DNA from 3 places in the Arthrobacter sp. SDR-2R genome. Region 2 is predicted to be linked to each of the others. Evidence: riboswitches for the same ligand, from Rfam matches in the RefSeq annotation. Region 2 holds a riboswitch; each other region holds the start of a gene.

What was found. A riboswitch is a leader RNA that binds a small molecule or an ion and turns the genes downstream of it on or off. The one in region 2 is predicted to bind cyclic di-AMP.
Region 1: another riboswitch for cyclic di-AMP. It lies ahead of AC3ANU_RS11570 (C40 family peptidase); the one in region 2 lies ahead of AC3ANU_RS18570 (C40 family peptidase).
Region 3: another riboswitch for cyclic di-AMP. It lies ahead of AC3ANU_RS19210 (aggregation-promoting factor C-terminal-like domain-containing protein); the one in region 2 lies ahead of AC3ANU_RS18570 (C40 family peptidase).

Annotation. Positions count from the first base shown of each region.
Region 1 is NZ_CM173231.1:2,475,538-2,482,195, forward strand. Features, by position in the region: gene AC3ANU_RS11550 (hypothetical protein) at 108-539, shown strand; gene AC3ANU_RS11555 (mycothiol transferase) at 590-1,111, shown strand; gene AC3ANU_RS11560 (ribonuclease Z) at 1,104-2,051, shown strand; gene AC3ANU_RS11565 (protein adenylyltransferase SelO) at 2,035-3,498, shown strand; gene AC3ANU_RS11570 (C40 family peptidase) at 3,625-4,458, opposite strand; cyclic di-AMP (ydaO/yuaA leader) riboswitch at 4,462-4,632, opposite strand; gene AC3ANU_RS11575 (aggregation-promoting factor C-terminal-like domain-containing protein) at 4,790-6,274, shown strand; gene AC3ANU_RS11580 (TraR/DksA family transcriptional regulator) at 6,296-6,655, shown strand; gene AC3ANU_RS11585 (DNA alkylation repair protein) at 6,652-6,658, shown strand, end outside.
Region 2 is NZ_CM173231.1:4,018,018-4,024,675, reverse strand. Features, by position in the region: gene AC3ANU_RS18575 (M23 family metallopeptidase) at 1-740, shown strand, start outside; cyclic di-AMP (ydaO/yuaA leader) riboswitch at 869-1,048, shown strand; gene AC3ANU_RS18570 (C40 family peptidase) at 1,119-1,796, shown strand; gene AC3ANU_RS18565 (NlpC/P60 family protein) at 1,960-2,727, shown strand; gene AC3ANU_RS18560 (HNH endonuclease) at 2,996-3,496, shown strand; gene mobA (molybdenum cofactor guanylyltransferase) at 3,592-4,266, shown strand; gene AC3ANU_RS18550 (DUF6457 domain-containing protein) at 4,263-4,559, shown strand; gene AC3ANU_RS18545 (molybdopterin molybdotransferase MoeA) at 4,556-6,034, shown strand; gene fdhD (formate dehydrogenase accessory sulfurtransferase FdhD) at 6,085-6,658, shown strand, end outside.
Region 3 is NZ_CM173231.1:4,174,803-4,181,460, reverse strand. Features, by position in the region: gene AC3ANU_RS19235 (glycosyltransferase family 4 protein) at 1-861, shown strand, start outside; gene tadA (tRNA adenosine(34) deaminase TadA) at 858-1,364, opposite strand; gene AC3ANU_RS19225 (phosphatase PAP2 family protein) at 1,420-2,223, shown strand; gene upp (uracil phosphoribosyltransferase) at 2,236-2,871, shown strand; gene AC3ANU_RS19215 (glyoxalase superfamily protein) at 2,933-3,334, shown strand; gene AC3ANU_RS19210 (aggregation-promoting factor C-terminal-like domain-containing protein) at 3,430-4,143, opposite strand; cyclic di-AMP (ydaO/yuaA leader) riboswitch at 4,149-4,309, opposite strand; gene AC3ANU_RS19205 (ArnT family glycosyltransferase) at 4,517-6,565, opposite strand; gene AC3ANU_RS19200 (ArnT family glycosyltransferase) at 6,572-6,658, opposite strand, start outside.

The DNA of each region.
Region 1 (6,658 bases), 1.5 Mb from region 2:
ACCGCCGTTTGTCCGCTTGGGACGGAAATGCGGTGGCTGTTCACAGGCATACCGTTCCTCAGTATGCTTACTATTATCCGCCCGGAGCCCATGAGAAAGGCATCATCATGACTGAACAGAACGTCCCCGACGATGAGTTGGAAGTTGTGCAGGAAGACGACGTTCTTCTCGACGAGACTCCCGGCGCGGCATCGTCACTGGAGCTCGATCCCGTCAACGGGGAACCTGACAGCTACCCCGGGGCTGCAGAGAACAATCCGGACCGCTGGCAGGAGGACCCGCTGCTGCAGGACGAAGCAGTCTCGGGGGAGGAGCAGGACTTCCTGAGTGACCAGACGCTGCGGGACGAAAGCGCGCAGGCCCGGTACCGCTCCGGCGATGAGCAGGTTCCGCCGGACACACCCACGCTGGGTGAAGCAGCAGCCGACGTCGATTTCGGCGGGAATCCCACCGGCCTGGAAGCAGACGCAAGCGACGACGAGGAAAACTTTGGCGGCTCGCCCCTTAGTGAGTTTGAGCCGGACGACCTGGAACGCTAGCAATCCCGGGGCCGGGTGCGCCCGGGCCCGGTCCGCAGGGAAGGAGACCCATGCACTCCAAGGAGTTGTTGCTCGAGGCGTTTGACCGCCTCCCCGGCCTGGTGGGGCAGGTACTGGACGGGCTGGATGGGGAGCAGCTGCAGCTGCGTCCTGCAGGCCAAGGCAATTCCATCGCCTGGCTGGTCTGGCACATGGGACGGGTGGAAGATGCGCAGGTTGCGTCCGCCTCGGGATTGGAGCAGGTCTGGAAGGCCGAAGGATTCGTAACCCGCTTCGGGCTCCCGCTGGCGGACAGTGATACGGGCTACGGCCACTCAAGCCAGCAGGTGGACGCAGTCCGCGCGCCCCGGGAACTCCTGCGGGAGTATTACCTGGCCGTTCACCGGCAGACTGCCAGGGTCCTGGAAGGTATCGGGGATTCCGACCTGGACCGTGTGGTCGACAGGCGCTGGGATCCGCCCGTCACCCTGGGCGTGCGGCTGGTCAGCATCCTGGGGGACTGCCTTCAGCACGGCGGCCAGGCCGCCTACGCCAAAGGGTTGCTTGCAGCGTCAGATTCCAACGGTGCGTGAACTCGTAGTGCTGGGCACTGCGTCCCAGGTTCCCACGCGGACCCGCAACCACAACGGCTACTTCCTGCGCTGGGACGGCGAAGGGCTGCTTTTCGATCCCGGCGAGGGTACCCAGCGCCAGATGATCCATGCGGGAGTGGCGGCGGGCGCCATCACCAGGATCTGCCTTACGCACGTGCACGGGGACCATTGCTTCGGCCTTCCCGGGGTGCTCTCCCGGATGGTTTTGGACGGCGTGGCGCACCCGGTCCACCTGCATTATCCGGCGTCCGGTGACCAGGTGGTCAGGGCCCTGGTGGGTCTCAGCCCGCCCGGGCTTGACGTGAGGCTCCATCCACATGGCGGCGCCGGTGCCGTGGCGGACAGGCTTGAGGTCCGGCCCCTCAATCACCGCATCGAGACATACGGCTACCTGCTCACCGAGCCAGATGGCCGCACGTTCCTGCCGGAGAGGCTGCGGGCGGCGGGCATCGAAGGGCCCGACGTGGGCCTGCTGCAGCGCGAAGGGGTCCTCGGAGCGGCCAGGCTGGAAGAGGTCAGTATTCCCAGGCCGGGCCAGCGCTTCGCTTTCATCATGGATACCGCACCGTGCCACGGTGCCGAAGAACTGGCAGCAGGCACGGACCTGCTGGTGGCCGAGTCCACGTTCAGTGACGACGACGTCGGCCTGGCCCGGCAATACCTGCACCTGACCGCCGGGCAGGCAGGGGAACTTGCGGCGTCCGGGAAGTCCCGGATGCTGGTGCTCACCCACTTCTCCGCACGCTATGGCGACGGCGTCCCGCACCTCGCGGAGCAGGCACGGGCGCAGGCTCCGGGAACCACGGTCATTGCCGCTGAGGACCTGCAGCACATTGCCGTTCCCCGCCGCCGGCAACCGGCACGGGAAGCAGCGGGCGGAACTACGGCGATAGGGTTAAGCCATGACGGCAGCAGCTGAATCCACGGTCACTTTTGACGGCCGTTTCGCCCGGGAACTGTCGGAACTCGCCGTTCCCTGGCAGGCCGAGGAAGCCCCCAGCCCCGAGCTCCTGGTCCTGAACGACAGGCTCGCACGCGACCTGGGCCTGGACCCAGGGTACCTTCGCAGTCCCGAAGGGGTGCGGCTCCTGGTGGGCAACCACGTTCCGGCGGGCGCCACCCCGGTGGCGCAGGCCTACGCGGGCCACCAGTTCGGCGGCTACTCTCCGCTGCTTGGCGACGGACGCGCCCTGCTGCTTGGTGAGGTCACGGACAAAGGCGGCCGCCTCCTGGACCTCCATCTCAAAGGCTCGGGGCGCACGCCGTTTGCCCGCGCCGGGGACGGACGTGCCGTCGTCGGGCCCATGCTCCGTGAGTACGTGGTAAGTGAAGCCATGCATGCCCTGCACATTCCCACCACCCGCTCGCTCGCGGTCGTGGCAACTGGCCGGCAGGTCAGGCGTGACGGCATGCTGCCCGGTGCGGTCCTGGCGCGGGTTGCCGGCAGCCACCTGCGCGTCGGCAGCTTCCAGTACGCGCGGGCCACGGAAAACTTCGAGCTGCTGAAGCGGCTGGCGGATTTCGCCATCGGCAGGCACTACCCGCACGCTGCCGGCGCCCCAAACCCCTACCTGGAGTTGTTCGCCTCGGTGGTCTCCGCCCAGGCGGACCTGGTGGCCCGGTGGATGCTGGTGGGGTTCGTGCACGGGGTCATGAATACGGACAATATGACCATCTCAGGGGAAACCATCGACTACGGCCCGTGCGCGTTCATGGATGTGTTCAATCCCGCCGCTGTCTACAGTTCCATCGACGTCAGCGGACGCTACGCCTACGCCAGCCAGCCGGTGCTGGCCGAATGGAACCTTGCACGGCTGGCGGAGGCAATGCTGCCGCTGATCGACGGGGACCAGGAAAAGGCGGTTGCCCCCGCGGTGGAGGTACTTGGCGGATTCCGCGGACAGTACAGCCAGGCGTGGTCCGGCGGCATGAAGGCCAAGCTGGGCCTGTCGGGAGATGCGGACAGCGACGCCGCCTCCGCCCTGGTGGACGGTGCCATTGCCATCCTGAAGGACGGGCCGGTGGACTACACCTTGTTCTTCCGGAACCTGGGCAAGGCCGCGCGGGGGGACCTCCGTCCCGTGCGCGGCATGGTCCTGGACCTTGAAGCGTTCGACGCCTGGGCGGAGCGGTGGCAGGCCCTGGGGCCCGACGCGGAACTGATGGACAGCGTGAACCCTGCCTATATTCCGCGGAACCACCTCGTGGAAGAGGCGCTGTCCGCCGCCACTGACGGAAACCTGGCTCCCCTGCAGCAGTTGCTCGAGGCCGTCGGCAGCCCCTTCGCCGAGCGGCCGGGCCTGGAACGCTACGCCGAAGGTGCCCCTGAGGATTTCGGCACCTACATGACCTTCTGCGGGACGTGACTGTTCAGCGGTACGGTGCGGAAATGACAGGAGGGCGGCAGCCGGGAATACCCGGCTGCCGCCCTCCTGTCTAAGAACAGCTTTGCTGTTTAGTACCAGCCTGCTGCTGCCAAAGCGTTGCGAAGGCTAGGCTACGCGGACTGCGGAGTAGCCGCCGAGCCAGCTGATGGAGTGGACCTCGGTGCTGTAGCCGTTGACGCCGCCGCTCACAACCTGGCCGTTGCCGGCGTACACGCCCACGTGGCCGGAGGTGATGATCAGGTCGCCGGGGGCGGGAGCGCCGACAACGGTTCCGTACTGGAAGAACTGCGTGGGGGCCAGGTCGCCGACGGACTTGCCGACGGAGCGCAGGGCCTTCTCAACCATTGCGGTGCAGTCCTGGTTCACGCCGACCTGGCTGTAAGCGGATGCCAGGATGGCAGCGCCGGTCCCGGTGCCGGTGGACGCCGCCGGGGCGGCTGAGGCGTAGGACATGTTCATGCCGGTGTTTGCCGGTGCGGTTGCGGCTGCCGTCTGGACGGGAGCTGCTGCCGGCGCCGGGGCTGCGGTGTGGCCAGCGCCGGGGATCTGGATCTGGTCACCGGGGTAGATGATGGAGGACAGTCCCAGTCCGTTGGCGGCCAGGACGTCGTTGAGGCTGACGCCATGGGCGGCCGCGATGGCCCCGATGGTGTCGCCGGACACCACCGTGTGGACGGTTCCTGCTGCTGCGGCGGGTGCTGCTGCCGGGGCAGGTGCGGAGTATGCCTGGACGCTGGTGTTCTCAGTGGTGTCCGGGCCGGTGACACCTGCATGGGCCGGGGCTCCGACGCCAAAGGCAATACCGGACGCTGCAGCAACGGCAAGCGCCGGACGGCCCAGCGAACGGGCCTGGGACTTGGCGGTTACGGCGAGGCCCTCGAGCACAATGGAGCGGGCCGGAGTCGCGCGGTGACGGGCAGTGGTGGAAATTTTTGACACAGTTGATCGCCTCTCCCATGCCTGCGGGGTGAGCTGTCGGGTTCGGGCTGGAGATACCCGGCCGGTAGCTGGCTCCGCGGGCGGAGGCGCTAACGACTTAACCCCAAGGCCACATGTGGCCGTAGAAACTTGGTTCCCCCGTCCCTGCCAAACGGAAAGCGGTTGAATCCCATGATCAGCGGCAGGGCTCGGCATGCTGACGGGAATGTCCCGTCTGAGAGGGACACCAAACGACCATAACCCGCGCTGCCCCCGATTGTCACATTTGGATAACATACGAGGCTCCCCTCTCAATTGCGCAAACGTCTTGATGTACTTCGCATTTCGGGCGGTGACCTCGACCGATGCAGGCAGGGTCTTTATCGCTGCAAACGGTAACAATGTGGCCACGGACGCGCCCTCGGGGGCCGCGCCGGACGGTAAGCTTCGGGACTATGCCCCTGTTCGTGACCAGCCGAGGGACCCGCTCCTCGGTGGCGTGCTGGCCATCGCCCTGGCCGCCGCCACCGTGCTGCCGGCCGCAGCGGAGGAGCCGCCGCCCGGCGGATATCCCTCCTGGTCGGATGTGCAGCAGGCGCAGTCGTCCGAAGCGGCAAAAGCTGCAGAAATTGCCACCATCGACGGGCTCTTGACCGGCCTGCAGGCGCAGTCGGAGGCAGCCGGGGACGCAGCCGTACGGTCGGCCGCCGAATACGCTGCCGCGGATGCAGAGCTCCAGTCCGCCACATCACGCCTGGAAACCCTGTCCGCACGGGCCGCCCGCGCAAACGACGAAGTGGCCCGGTACCGGAAGGACCTCGGCGCCCTGGCCGTGCAGTCGTACAAGACAGGCGGGACCAACGCCGGGTTCTTCGTGGCGCTGGACGCCCTGGGGACCAACAGCGTCCAGGGCCTCAACCTCGTCAAGCTCGTGGGGGACAAGACGGCCGCGTTGGTGGTCAAGGCGGCGGCGGCCGGAAAGGTATCCGCTGCCCTGGTGGAACAGGAAAAGGTTGCCAGGAGCGAACGGGAGCGCCTGTCCGGGGAGGCAAGGGCAAAAGCCGGGGCAGCCAGTTCCGCCAGGGACGCACTGGCACGGCAGGTGGCCGAGGAGCAGCGGCACGGCGGCGAGCTAACGGCCCAGCTTGCCGCCCTGAAAGGGACGACGGCGGCGCTTGAGGGGGAGTACCGCCAAGGCCAGGCTGCGCTGGCTGCCTACGAGGCGGCCCAGGCGGCCAAGCGCGCCGCAGCGGAGGAGCAGGCCCGCCGCCAGGCCGAAGCGGCCGCCAAGGCTGCCGCGGCGGCCGCCCAGCAGCCCAGGCCGCCCGCACCAGCCGCCCCAGCCGCCGTGGGCGGCAATCCTGTCCCGGTGAATCCAGCCCCTGCCAATCCTGTCCCGGCCAACCCTCCGCCGGCCAACCCTCCGCCGGCCAACCCTGTCCCTTCCGTTCCGGAGGCGCCGCCAGCCGAGCCGGCCCTGTTAAGCCCGCCCGCCGTCGTCGTGCCTTCCATTCCCGGCGGAGCGGTCAACGATCCGGCAGGGGCGAAAAGCTACGCGTCCGGACGCCTTGCCGCTTTCGGCTGGGGCCAGGACCAGTTCCTGTGCCTGGCCCAGCTGTGGACCAAGGAATCCAACTGGCTGACCACCGCCACCAACGCGTGGTCCGGGGCCTACGGAATTGCCCAGGCACTGCCGCCCGGCAAGTATGCCAGCGCCGGGAGCGACTGGCTGACCAGCTACCGGACGCAGATCGAATGGGGCCTGGGCTACATCCGTGACCGCTACGGGTCGCCCTGCGGGGCATGGAACCATTCCGTATCCCTGAACTGGTACTGACTGACGCGCTAGGCTTTCCCCATGCCAGATTTCGGACGGTTCCGTGCACTGCTCGAAGAGGAGCGGACGCGGCGGATGGCGCTGCTGCCGGCGCTGCGGGCGGACATCGACGCTGCGAATTCGGCCCGCCAGGACTCCAACGTCGACGACGAACACGATCCGGAGGGCGCCACGATCGCCTTCGAGCTGTCACAGGCATCGGCGCTGCTGAAACAAAGCTCGGCGGGGCTGGACCAGATTGAAGCTGCCCTGGCCCGGCTGGCCGCGGGGACCTATGGCATCTGTGCGGTGTGCGGGGAACCCATCGCCGAGGGCAGGCTGGAAGCCCGGCCCTGGACCCCGTTCTGCATCCACCACGCCTCCGCGGGGCGCGCGCGGTGACCG
Region 2 (6,658 bases):
CCCGCGACCTGCATCGTGACGCGCGCCGCCGCCGGGGTCCCTTCCGGCAGATGACGGAGTTTGCCGCGGCCAGCGGTATTGGCCAAAAAGCCGGCATTGCCCTTGCCGCCACAGGCCTGGTGCTGACGGTCACGGTGCCCGCCACGAGTCCCGTCATGGCCACGGATGCCGCCGGCAGTGCCCCCTTGGCCGCGTCCGCCGTCAGCCCCCAGCCCCAGATCTCGGCCGATGTCGGAGCACAGATCGACTTCAGCCGGTCGGCCGTGGTGACCCAGGCCGACCCGGACGGGAAGCTGAAGCAACTCCTGAGCGCCCAGTCCGCCGGCTCCGTCACGCGTGCCGCTTCGGCCGGCACCCTGGCTGCACCCCTCGCCTCCCTCACCACCGCTTCCCCCTTCGGCTACCGGGTCAGTCCCATCACCGGAGGCTCCGGAGACTTCCACCGGGGCCAGGACTTCGTGGCGCAGTGCGGGACCTCGGTCCTGGCCGCCGCGACAGGTACCGTGACCTTTGCCGGCTGGCACCAGTTCGGTGGCGGAAACCGCGTGGTCATTGACCACGGCAACGGGCTGGAGACCACCTACAACCATCTCTCGTCCTTCAACGTCAAGGTGGGCCAGACCGTCTCCCGCGGGGACGTGGTGGCACTGAGCGGTACCACGGGCGCATCCACCGGCTGCCACCTCCACTTCGAGGTGCAGGTCAATGGCGAAGTTGTCGATCCCATGGGCTGGCTGTAACCAAATGGTTGCCCGCTCTCACATGTCCGCGACGCGCCGTGACCTGAATGTGACATTGAAGCAAAACTGCTGTACCGTCTAACTCGCGTCAACTTTTCCGAAGTTGACGCTCTTGAGTGGATTGCCTAACTCTGCCACCGCTCAAGGTCCGTTCGCATTTCATCGTCTGGCAGGGGCGGGGGAACCAATTTTGGCCTTCATGTTCAGAAGGCCTTGGGGTTAAGTCACAAGCTTCCCAGGAAGCAGCGTGGCCGGGTGACTCCCATCCGAATCCGACAGCTCACCTCGCAGGCATTGGGAGAGGCTACCTTCGTGTCTTCACGCCATCATTCTGCGCGCCACCGTGCGCAAACGGTTCGCACCAACCCCCTGGACGCCATGTCCAAGGCCGTCAGCGCAAATGCCGGGACCGTAGGCCGCCAGGCTGCCGTTGTGGCAGCGGCTTCCGGCCTCATCCTGAGCATGGGCCTGCCCGCCACGGCAGCTGACACCACGGCCGGTGTCTCTGCCTCCACCGAGTCCGGCTCGTCCCAGGCAGCCCTCGCTGTCACGGCCGCACCCACGGCCACGGTGTCCTTCGAGCGTCCGGTCGTCAAGACCACCGCTGCTCCGAAGGTGGAAGCGGTGCGTACCCAGTCCACGGCCTCGGCGAACCGCGCCACCACTGCAGGCCAGGAGGCGTCTCCGGCCGCCAAGACGGCGGAGACCGTATCCGCTGCGGCAACCTCGGGCATCGCTGCCATCGCCTACACCGGCATCGGCCACTCCTACGTGTGGGGCGGCACCAGCCCGGTCACCGGCTGGGACTGCTCCGGGTTCGTGCAGTGGGTTTACGCCCAGGCCGGAATCAGCATCCCCCGCACCAATGCGTGGAGCATCATGACTCCCACCTCCACCCCGCAGCCGGGTGACCTGGTTGTCCAGAACGGTGGCGCGCACGTCGGCATCTACGTCGGCAACGGCATGATGATCAGCGCACTCAACCCCTCCCAGGGCACGCTGCTCCACTCGCCTGCAGCCACTGGCACCTCCTCGTACTACCACTACGGCAACTAGTTCTTGGGCTTAACGCTCCAAGGGCTATTTCTTTGCCCAAGGCTTTTTCGCTAGAAACCACATCCCCGTTCGGGACGCGCCGACGTACCCCCAAGATGCCGGCGCGTCCAACAACCTTCGCCTGCCTACAAGCGGTTTGAGGGAAAAACGAAAGAGAGAACTGATGACGACTCGTGCCACCGCACGGCATCGCGCCGAGGTCACCAAAACCAACTCGATCGCTGTTATTGCAAAGGCCGTCAGCGACAACGCAGGCGGCATGGGCCGCCAGGCTGCGGTTATCGCTGCCGCTTCCGGCCTGGTCCTGACCAGCGGCATCGCGGCCAACGCTGCCGACGCCAACGTCAAGCGTGATTCCGCTCCGGCGTCCGCACTGGAAGTTGAATCCGCAATCGACGCCCCGATTTCCGCGGCTTCCACCATCGCCATCAGCTACGAGAAGCCCGCTGTCACCACCACGCCGGCTCCCGTCGCCGAGCCTGAGCCCCAGGTCGAGGTGCAGGAAGCTGCTCCTGCCGCCGAGCCCGTTGCGGCTCCCAAGGTCACCGCCAAGGTTGCCACCGCTGCTGCTCCGGCCGCTCCCGCTGCCCAGGCTTCCGCCAGCGGCAAGGGCGCTGCAATCCTCTCGGCCGCCTACGCCCAGCTCGGCGTTATGCAGGACTGCACCATGCTGGTCACCAACTCGCTGGCCGCCGTCGGCATCCACTTCCATGACTGGCCCGCCGGCTACCTGTCCCTGGGCCGCACCGTGAGTGCAGCCGAAGCGCAGCCGGGCGACCTGATCTACTACGCTGACGGCGGCGCGGGCATGGCCCACATTGCTGTCTACGCCGGAAACGGCATGGCAGTCCACGGCGGCTACAACGGAAACCAGACTGTGGTCTTCAGCGCAAACGTGGGTTCCGGCCCCGTGTTCATCCGCGTCAACTAAGCATCCCAAGGCAGGCCTGAACGGCCGCAGGCCTGGCAATGCCCCCAAGGACCCCCGCCATCCCGGTGGGGGTCCTTCGCGCTTAATCGGCCCGCGCCGCCCGCGGCCGACCCTCCCGCGGTGTCCAGCCGTTGTCCTGCTCCAGAGTGGCGATTACCCGATTCTGCACTTCTTTGTTTACTCTTGTGATGTCGATCCATAGCCCGGACATGCCGAGGGCAGCCGGCCCTCGTGCCCCTGACGGGTGCGGCCGTGAAGAGGTAAGTGCATGCGCACTCTCGTTCTGAATGCTGGATATGAACCGCTGGCGGTTATTACTTTCCGCCGGGCGCTGGTGCTTGTGCTCACGGGCAAGGCAAGTGTGGTGGCCGAAGGTGACGACCCCGTGGTGGGCCCTACTGACATTCTGGGCCGCCCGTCCGTGATCCTCCTCAACCGCTACATCCGGCCCCGGTACAACCACTCCACGGCCGTCAGCCGCAGGGGCGTACTCCGGCGCGACGGGCATAAATGCGCCTACTGCGGGAAAGCGGCGCACACCATTGACCATGTTCACCCCAAGTCCCGGGGCGGGGCCGATTCGTGGGAGAACCTGGTGGCCGCCTGCCTGCGCTGCAACAACGTCAAGGGCGACCACACTCCAGCCGAGATGGGATGGACCCTGCGGTTCGTGCCCGAACCGCCGCACGGAACCATCTGGCAGATCAAGGAACTGGAGAAGCCCACGCCGGCCTGGGACCCCTTCCTGCTTCCGGAACGCGCTGCCTGACACCCCGCGCTGCCTGAGTTGCCGTGATGCTCCGGTGCGCCGGATGTTCTGACCCGCAGTGCGGCCCCTACGCTGCCGGTCGCTAGGCTGGGGGAGTGGAAGTGAACGGGCTTGCCTTTGATGCCGTGATCCTGGCCGGGGGGAGGTCATCGCGGCTGGGCGGCGTACCCAAGCAGTCGCTCGTCTTCCAAGGCCAATCCCTCCTCGAACGCGCTGTCGCTGCCGCCGCGGGGGCCCGGCATGTGGCAGTTGTGGGCGAGATGGCTTCCCTGCCAATCTGGCCTCCCAACCTGCTGAGCTGCAGGGAGCAGCCGCACTTCGCGGGCCCGGCGGCAGCCATAGCGGCCGGGCTGGATGCGCTGGCGGACATCGGCGAGGGTGCGCCCTACCTCCTGGTGCTGGCCTGCGACATGCCGCTGGCATCCCAAGCGGTGGCAGCGCTTCAGGAAGCTTTGCAGATGTCCACGGCGGCGGACCCGGCAAATGTCATGGCTGCCGAAGGCGACCGCCCACAGCCACTGGTGGGTTTTTACCGCACGCCTGAGTTAACAAAGGCGTGCAGGGACCTCGCTGCCCGCGGGGCGCTGGTCAACGGCTCTGTCAGGTCGCTCCTTGCTAATCTGGACGTGCAGCTTGTCACAGTCCCTGCCGGGTCCACCTCTGATGTGGATACCTGGGATGACGCTGCCGCGCTGGGGATTGCCGCCGGGAACCAGAGCGAACGCCAGGACCGGCAGACGGGCGGAGCAAACGTGGGAGGCAATACGTGAAGAGCCAGGACGAAACACTGGAAGAGTGGTGCAGGGCACTTCTCCAGGCGTACAAGCTTGAGGACGTCCAGGTGGACGTCAACGCGGTGCTGGCGCTTGCGGGCGTCGCCGCCCATGCTGTGGTCCGGCCAGCCGCTCCGCTCACCACTTTCATCGCCGGGTTCGCTGCGGGCCTGGCTGCGGCTCCCGGCAGGGAGATGGACGCTGAATCAATGGATGCGGCCCTGGCCGTTGCCCGCACACTGGCAAAGGACTACGAGGCCGAGGCTGCCGCCGGGACTCCCGGCGAATGACCGCGGAACCCCAAAGCGATCCGGAGGCGCCACCTGGCAGCGAAGCGGAAGGGCCGGCCGGCATAGCTGGACCCGGACCCACTGAACCCGGAACCACTGACTCCGGCGCAGTCCAAGCCGGGACGGCGGAAGCAGGGCATGCGGGCCAGCACCATGCTGCCCACACGTGGGAAGAGGCCCGGCAGGCGGCGTTCGACGCCGCAACCCCCATTCCTCCCGGACCAGTGGCACTGCGTATCGCGTTGGGCCGCAAACTGGACCAGGACATCGTGGCCCTCCAGGACATGCCCCACTATGCGTCCTCGGCCATGGACGGCTGGGTAGTCAACGGAAGCGGCCCCTGGATCCCGGTGGAACCCGGCACCCGGCTGGCACCGCACCAGGCCAGCCCCATCGCCACCGGCGGCCTGATCCCTGCAGGCGGCAAGGCAGTGCTTCGCACCGAGAGCGCAGTCCTTGGCCAGGACGATGAAGGACTCCCACTCCTGATGACCGGAGGCAAGGCCCGCCCGGGCGAGCCCCGCGCGGGAGAGCACATCAGGAAAGCCGGGGAGGAAGCCCTGGAAGGGGACATCCTGGTCAAGGCGGGGGTGGAGCTCAATCCCGCCCACCTGGCACTTGCCGCGCTGGCAGGCTACGACGATGTGCAGGTCCAGGGAAAGCCCGTGGTGCGCCTGGTCCTGACCGGGTCCGAAGTGGTGGAACACGGCACGCCGGCCCCGGGCCAGGTGCGCGACACCTTCGGCCCGCAGCTGCCGGATGTCGTCGCCATGCTGGGCGGCATACCCGTCGGGCAGCAGCGGATCGGCGACTCCTATGACGAATGGCTTGCGGCGCTCGAGGACGTGCTGCCGGAGGTGCCGGACGCGCCGGACCTGCCGGCCGACGTCGTCATTACTACCGGTGGCACCGGGCGCTCGGGAACGGACCACCTCCGCAGGGCAGTGGCCGAACTCGGCGGCCGGCTCATCATCGATGGCGTGGCCATGCGGCCCGGCCACCCCGCCGTGCTCGCCGAACTGCCCGACGGACGCTTCGTTTTGGGGCTTCCCGGCAACCCGCTCGCGGCCATGATGGCCCTTTCCACTGTGGGGGCCCCGCTGCTGGCCGCACTGGGGCACCGTCCCATGCCGGCGGTGGAGGAGGTGCCGTGCGGGACCATGATCGAGCCGGACCCCGGGCGTACCCGGCTGATGCCGTTCCGGCTGCTGTACGGCATGGCGTCCCCGGCGCAGCATACGGGGCCAGGGATGATGCGCGGGCTCGCCGCCGCGGACGGTGTGCTGGTAGTGCCACCGCACGGCGTGCAGCTCGGCGAGCCGGTGCCCGCGTTGGCCCTGCCATGGGGGCCGCCAATACCTCCTACCCAGGACGGCCCGGCCAAAGCCAAACCAAGAAGCGCCGCACGGACAGGCCAGCCCAAGGGTAAGCCGGCACCCAGCGGACCCGTGGACTGGAGCGCCCTCCTGGGCTGAGGCGGCCCCTGTTGGTGCCATGATGGAGTAATGAACAAGCAGGGTGGAACATGGGACGCGTAACCCAGCGCCGCAAGGTGCACAAGTATGTCCTGGACGGTTCGCCGGGAGCCCTGGAGTACCCGGTCCGCCACCGCGAAGACGTCCTCGCCGTCGAGGAACCGCTGGAGATCCGGCTGGGAAAGCTTTCCTATTCGGTCACCATGCGAACCCCGGGGGACGACTTTGACCTGGTGGCTGGATTCCTGGTGTCCGAGGGGGTCATATGGGCCCCCGAACAGCTGGTTTCGCTGCGATTCTGTGCCGGCGAGGACGAGAACGGTGTCCAGACATTCAACGTGGTGGAGGCCCAGCTGCGGCCGGATGTGCCAGTTCCCGACACCGGCCGCAACGTCTACACGTCCAGCTCCTGCGGCATCTGTGGAACGGACTCCATCGAAGCTGTCCAAAAGTCCTCCCACTTCAGCCCCCGGACGGACCCGTTGACTGTGGACGCGGAAGTCCTGGCCGCCCTGCCGGGGATGTTGCGGAAGTCCCAGCGTGTCTTCGAGGACACCGGCGGCGTGCACGCGGCAGGCCTGTTCAGGATCGATGACGACGGCGAGCCGCAGCTCATGTGCCTGC
Region 3 (6,658 bases), 160 kb from region 2:
GTAGGTGCCCCGGATGAACTCGAATACGCCGCGAAGGCGGGCGGGGAAACATGGGTCCTGGTGCATATGCCCGTTGAGGAAAGCTCCGGGGCCGCAGCCCTGGAACGCGAAGCGAGAGCCCTCCGTGCGGCAACCGGCGTGATCTGCACCAGCACGTCATCTGCATCCCTCCTCCTGGAAAGGGGGCTTTCCCGGGTCACCGTTGTCCTTCCCGGCGTCAACCCCGCACCCCTGGCCCAGGGATCCAGGCCGCCGCACGTGGCGGTCATCGCCGCGCTGCTGCCAAACAAGGACCAGTTGCTGTCCGTGCATGCCCTGGCCCGGATCCAGGACCTTGAATGGACTGCGTCGTTCGTGGGCTCCGAGCAGGCGGACCCGGACTACGCACGGGAGGTCCGGGCTGCCATTACTGCCCACGGGCTCCAGCGGCGGGTGCAGCTCACCGGCGAGCTCATTGGCGAAGCCTTAGAGGCCGAATGGGCGCGGACGGACCTGACCCTGCTGGTGTCGCGGCTGGAGGCTTTCGGCATGGCCGTCACCGAATCCCTGGCCCACGGCATTCCTGTTCTGGTCCGTGCCGGGACCGGGGCGGTGGAGGCGCTTGGCATGGGCGGGCTGGGAACGGCCGACGGCGAACCCCGCCTTCCGGGGGCAGTGCTTACCCTTCCAGACGGCGGACAGGAGAGTCCCGGCCGCCTGGCCAATGCACTGCGGGGTTGGCTGGTGGATGGAAAGACCCGGGAAAAATGGCGTTCAGCTGCGCTCGATGCGCGGACCAGGCTGCCGGGATGGAGCGAACCAGCGCAGGACGTGCTGGCCCTCCTGGAGGGACCCGGCGGACACGGGGAGCGGCAGGGCTAGAGGCTGCTCCGGTGGGCGGCGAAAAATTCGCGCAGCAGTAAAGCGCACTCTTCCCCGCGGACCCCGGGATACACCTCAACCCAGTGGTTCAGCCGGCGCTCGCGGAGGATATCGAATACCGATCCCGCAGCGCCGGCCTTCTCATCCCAGGCCCCGAACACAACCCGGGGAATCCTCGCCAGGACGATTGCGCCCGCACACATGGCGCAGGGTTCCAGGGTGACCACCAGCGTGCAGTCGGACAAGCGCCACCCGTCGCCCTGGCCGCCGCCGAGCCGTGCCCGTTCCTGCAGCCGTCCGGCCGCCTCCCTGATGGCCACCACCTCGGCGTGGGCTGTGGGGTCGCCCAGCTCCTCCCGCTGGTTGCGTCCCGAACCCAGAACGTCGCCGTCGGGCCCTATCACTACGGCGCCGATGGGCACGTCCTCCGTGTCGAGCGCACGGCGGGCCTCCGCCAGGGCAAGGCCCATCCAGGCCTCGTGTTTCTTTTCGGGCAAGGGCATGGCTCAATGATAGTTTCGGGGTTAGTCAGGTTACTTGCCGATGCCGGGAGGCACCATGGACACTCTTCGGGACCGATTGGGTATTTGGTTCAAACCCTATGCGGCGTTGATCCTCACCATCCTTGTGGGCGGTGTGGTCATCGTGTCCCTGGCGCTGCTTGGGGCAGAGGTCTACGACGATGTGGTGGACTCCGCTGGCCTGGCCAACCTGGACAAGCCTGCCCTTGCCTTTGCCGAAGGCCTCCGCAGCCCCGGCCTTGACTCCTTTGTCACCGGTTTCACCAACATCGGCGGCGGCATCGGGATGCCCATCCTGGCCAGCATCCTCACCGCGTGGTTGACCTTCCTGAGCCGGAACTGGCGTCCGCTGGTCCTGATCGGCGGTGCAGCGGCAGCGTCCGTCACCGCCACCACGTTCGGCAAGAAGCTGGTGGGCCGTACCCGGCCCGACCATGCGGACGCCGTCCCCCCTTACGAGGATTCGCCATCCTTCCCCAGCGGGCACACCCTGAACACCACCGTGGTGATCAGTCTGGTGATCTACCTCATCTGCCTTCAGTTCCACACCATGCGGGTCCGGGTTACCGCCATCACCGCCGGCTCGATCTTCATCATCGCCATGGGCCTGAGCCGGGTCTTCCTGGGCCACCACTGGCTCACGGACGTTATGGCCGGCTGGATCCTGGGCCTGGCCTGGGTGGCAATCGTTATCCTGGCCCACCGGCTGTTCCACCTGGTCCGAAGGCGCGAGCACGCAGGGGCAGCGCCGTCGTTCGACCGTCCCATCGTCCGGGACGTGGTGGCCGAGGAACTGCACGACGGCGAACACTCCGGACGCGGGAAGGGCAGCGCCGAGTGATAGTTTTGGGGGATGCGCACTCTCGTTGTTGACCACCCCCTGGTCGCCCACAAGCTCACTGTCCTGAGGGACAAGAACACGCCGTCGCCGGTCTTCCGCCAGCTGACGGAAGAGCTGGTGACCCTGCTGGCCTACGAAGCCACTCGGGAGGTCCGCACCGAGCCCGTCACCATCGAGACGCCCGTCAGCACCACCGTCGGCACCGCCTTCACCAAGCCCACCCCGCTGGTGGTTCCCATCCTGCGCGCCGGCCTGGGAATGCTGGAAGGCATGACCAAGCTGGTTCCCACCGCTGAAGTGGGTTTCCTGGGCATGGCCCGGGACGAGGAGACACTGGACATCATCACCTACGCGGAGCGCCTGCCGGAGGACCTCACCGGCCGCCAGGTTTTCGTCCTGGACCCCATGCTGGCCACGGGCGGAACCCTGCGCGAAGCCATCAAGTTCCTGTTCAAGCGCGGCGCTTCCGACGTCACCTGCATCTGCCTGCTGGCCGCCCCCGAGGGCCTGGCGCGGCTGGAGGAGGAACTGTCAGGGGCCAACGTGCACATCGTCCTGGCCTCCATCGACGAGAAGCTCAACGAGAAGTCCTACATTGTCCCCGGGCTGGGCGACGCCGGCGACCGCCTCTACGGCATCGCCGGGTAGCGCTGCTGCCCTGTTTGAACGGGCTCTTTCCCAACGGGTGTCCCGCCGCTAGCCTGTGCGGATGGACTGGAAACTCGAGCTTGTCTTTGTCCCCGTATCCGACGTTGACCGTGCCAAGGACTTCTACGTCAACAAAGTGGGCTTTAACGCCGACTACGACGAGCGGCCGTCGGACTCCATCCGCTTTGTGCAGTTGACGCCGCCGGGCTCGGCCTGCTCCATCTGCATCGGCGAAGGACTCGTCGACGCCCCGCCCGGCACGGGCTCCAACCTGCAGCTGGTGGTCAACGACATCAATGCCGCCCATGACCAGCTGAAAAACAACGGCGTGGATGTCAGCGACGTGGACGTGCAGGACTGGGGCCACTTCGTCTACTTTGCCGATCCGGACGGGAACAAGTGGGCTGTCCAATACATCCCGTGGCGGAACGACGGACAGGAAGCTGGTGAGGGCACCGGATAGCGCTGGTTAACCAAAGCGGCGGGCCGCATCGTGATGATGCGGCCCGCCGCTTTGGTGCAGTTCCCCGGCATCGCTGCCGCCGGGGGGAGGAGTGCCTAGTACCAGTTGTGGGACAGGTGGAAGTTCAGGGCACCACAGGGCGACTGGTAGCTCTTCTTGATGTAGTCCAGGCCCCAGTTGATCTGCGTGCGGTAGTTGGTGAGGTAGTCCGCACCGGCGCTGGCCATCTTCTCAGCGGGCAGGGACTGGACGATGCCGTAAGCCCCGCTGCTGGAATTGGTGGCCGTGGTGGTCCAGTCGGACTCCTTGGTCCACAGCGTCTGCAGGCACTGCATCTGGTCCGGTCCCCAGCCGAACGCGCCCAGCTGGCTGGCGGCGTACGCCTGGGCGCCTGCGGGATCGTTAACCGCGACGGCGGGAGCCGGCTCAGGTGCGGGGGCAGGCGCCGGGGCCGGGGCTGGCGCGGCGGGTGCGGGGGCTGCCGGTGCCGCTGCAGGGGCCGGTTCCGCTGCCTGCGGCGCCACGCTGATGGCAGCGGGAGCGGGGTTTGCTGCCGGGTTGGAGCGGATCTCGCTCTTCTCGATGCTCATTTGAGCGTCGGACGCCGACGTGGGAGGGTTGGATGCGGTGGATGACACCGGAGTCATGCTGCTGGTGGCCTGTCCTGCCGCGCCTACCCCCACCAGCACCGCGCAGGATACTGCCAGGACGGCGGCGCGCTGGCCCAGGGTGGTCTTTTTGGCCTGCTGCTTGGCCCTGTGTTTAGCCTTGGCCTGCAGCAGGCGTGCTTCTGCCGTGTTCTTGGACATGATTGATCGCCTCTCACACCTGCGGAGTTAGCTGTCGGGTTCGGATGAGGGCATCCGGCCATACGGAAAGATCACGTACTGGCTTAACCCCAAGGGCATTCAGTGCCCGGGACGGTGGGTCCCCCGCCTCTGCCGTAGCTCAATCGGAATCCGGGGAAGCGGCAGAGCTTGGCGTCGACCCGGGATATGCGGCCCGAACGGGGGCCGCACCCAATCGACGCTACAGGAAGTGCACGCGAAAGTCACATTTAGGTAACGGAAGTCACGATCCTCAGCGCGTTGATTTGCCGGATTCCCCGTTCGTAACCTCGGTCCCATTGGGGTATGGCCGCCCCATTTCATGAGCGCAGCGCGCCGACCGTTACAGTTCCCGTTACCCAGCCAACAGGTAGACGGTGGTGCCGCCAATGCTCTGCGCCGTGAAGTTGTTCGCCACCCACTGGGCGATCTGGGCGGCAGCGTCCGAACCGGTACTGGCCCGGATGGTTCCGCCTGTGATGAAGTAGTGGATCTTTCCCTGGGACACCAGATCCTGGAACTCCGCCAAGGTAGGGGCGGGATCTGTGCCGTTGAACCCACCCACCGCCATGACCGGCAGTTCCGTTGCCAACTGGTAACCGGCAGCGTTGTTCGACCCCACCACTGCCGCTGCCCAGGTGTAGCCCGAGGCGCCATTCCTGAGTGCTGCCACGAGTTCCGCGGACGGCGTGGGGGCGCCCAAGAGGCCTCCCACGGCCCCGCCTCCGCGACCACCGGCAGCAGCGGTTCCGCCGGGAAGTGTTCCCCCGGGCGCGCCCTGCTGGCGGGCCGTGTTTCCCTGGGTTGCTGGCTGCCTGGTGCTGCCTGTCCCGCTCCGGCCAGGGCCCGTCCCGCGAGGGGCGAAGCCCGACGAGGGCCCGGCACTGACGATCGCCGCGCTGTGCGTTGTCGACGCCGTGGAAAGGGAGTACGCCAGCGGCCCGGTGAGCGACGCCGCAATGGCGAGCGCCGCCGTCGTCCGCTGCACGGCACGCCAGCGCAGGAACCTGCCGAACGCCACGCCCGCTGCGGCCGCCAAGCCTCCGGAAAGGACCAGCCAACGCAGCCACGCGCCGTAGGCGGACGTGGTGCCCAGCAGCTGGAAGGCCATCAGGGCGGCCGCGGCCACCGCTGCGGCCAGCAGGAGTGCGGCGGGTGGCTGCTGCCGGTGCTGCCACAGGAGGACCGTGCCCAGCCCCGCAAGCCCGGCGATCCCCGGCGCCAGCGCCACGGCGTAGTAAGGGTGGATGATGCCGGCCATGAAGCTGAAGACCAGGCCCGTCACCAGCACCCACGAGCCCCAGATGATGACGGCGGCGCGCACCGCATCGGTCCGCGGGGCCCGCCGGCCCAACCACAGCAGGCCCGCCGCAAGGATCAGGGCGGACGGCAGCAGCCACGCGATCTGGCCGCCGAACTCGCTGTTGAACATCCGGAGCAGCCCGGGATCTCCCCAGCCGTTGCCGCCGCCCACACTGCCGGTCTCGTCGCCCGTCAGCCGGCCCAGCCCGTTGTAACCCAGCGTGAGCTCCAGGATGGAGTTGGTTTGCGATCCGCCGATGTAGGGACGCAGGCCGGCCGGCGTCAGCTCCACCGCCAGGAGCCACCACCCGGCGGAGGCCACCATGGCCGCTCCCGCCGCGGCCAGCCGGAGCAGGCGCCGCGGGAGACTGTGCGGGCCTGCCAGCGCGTAGGCGATTGCGAATCCCGGAACCACCAGCAGGACCTGCAGCTGCTTGGCCAGGAAGCCGAAGCCCAGGAACACTCCGGCCAGCAGGAGCCAGCGCAACCGGTCCTCCTGGACTGCACGGAGGACCGCGTAGGCGGCTGCCGTCATGAGCAGCACCAGCAGGGCGTCCGGGTTGTTGAAGCGGAACATCAGCGTGGCAACGGGGGTGAGGGCCAGGACGGCCGCGGCGATCAGTCCTGCGCGGTGCGCCAGGCGTGGATCGGCCGTGGCAGGCGACGCGGCCCGCCGTACGGCCAGGTAAAGCAGCCAGGCGGTGCCGACGCCCATCAGTGCCTGGGGGACCAGGATGCTCCAGGAACTGAGGCCGAAGATCCGGACGGACAACCCCATGATCCACAGCGACGCCGGCGGCTTGTCCACCGTGATGGCGTTGGCCGCGTCGGAAGAGCCGAAAAACCAGGCCGTCCAGTCCTGCGATCCGGCCTGGGCCGCGGCGGAATAGAACGCGTTGGCCCAGCCGGATGCTCCAAGGTTCCACAAGTACAGCACGGCGGTCCCGGCCAGCACCGCTGCCAGTTCCAGCCCCCGCCGGAGCGCCCGCGGGTCCGGCCGGTAGCAGGCCGGGACAGGATGATGCGCGGCGGCAGGAGCGCCGGCAGGGTGTCCGGTGTGGACCGACGCAGTGTGGACGGGCGCTGGGTAGTGGCTGGCCATGGAGTCCTACTTGGTGAGTTGGTACACGGTGGAGTTGCCTACGGTCTGGGCCTGGAAGTTGGCCTGGACCCAGGCGGCCACCTCGGAATTGCC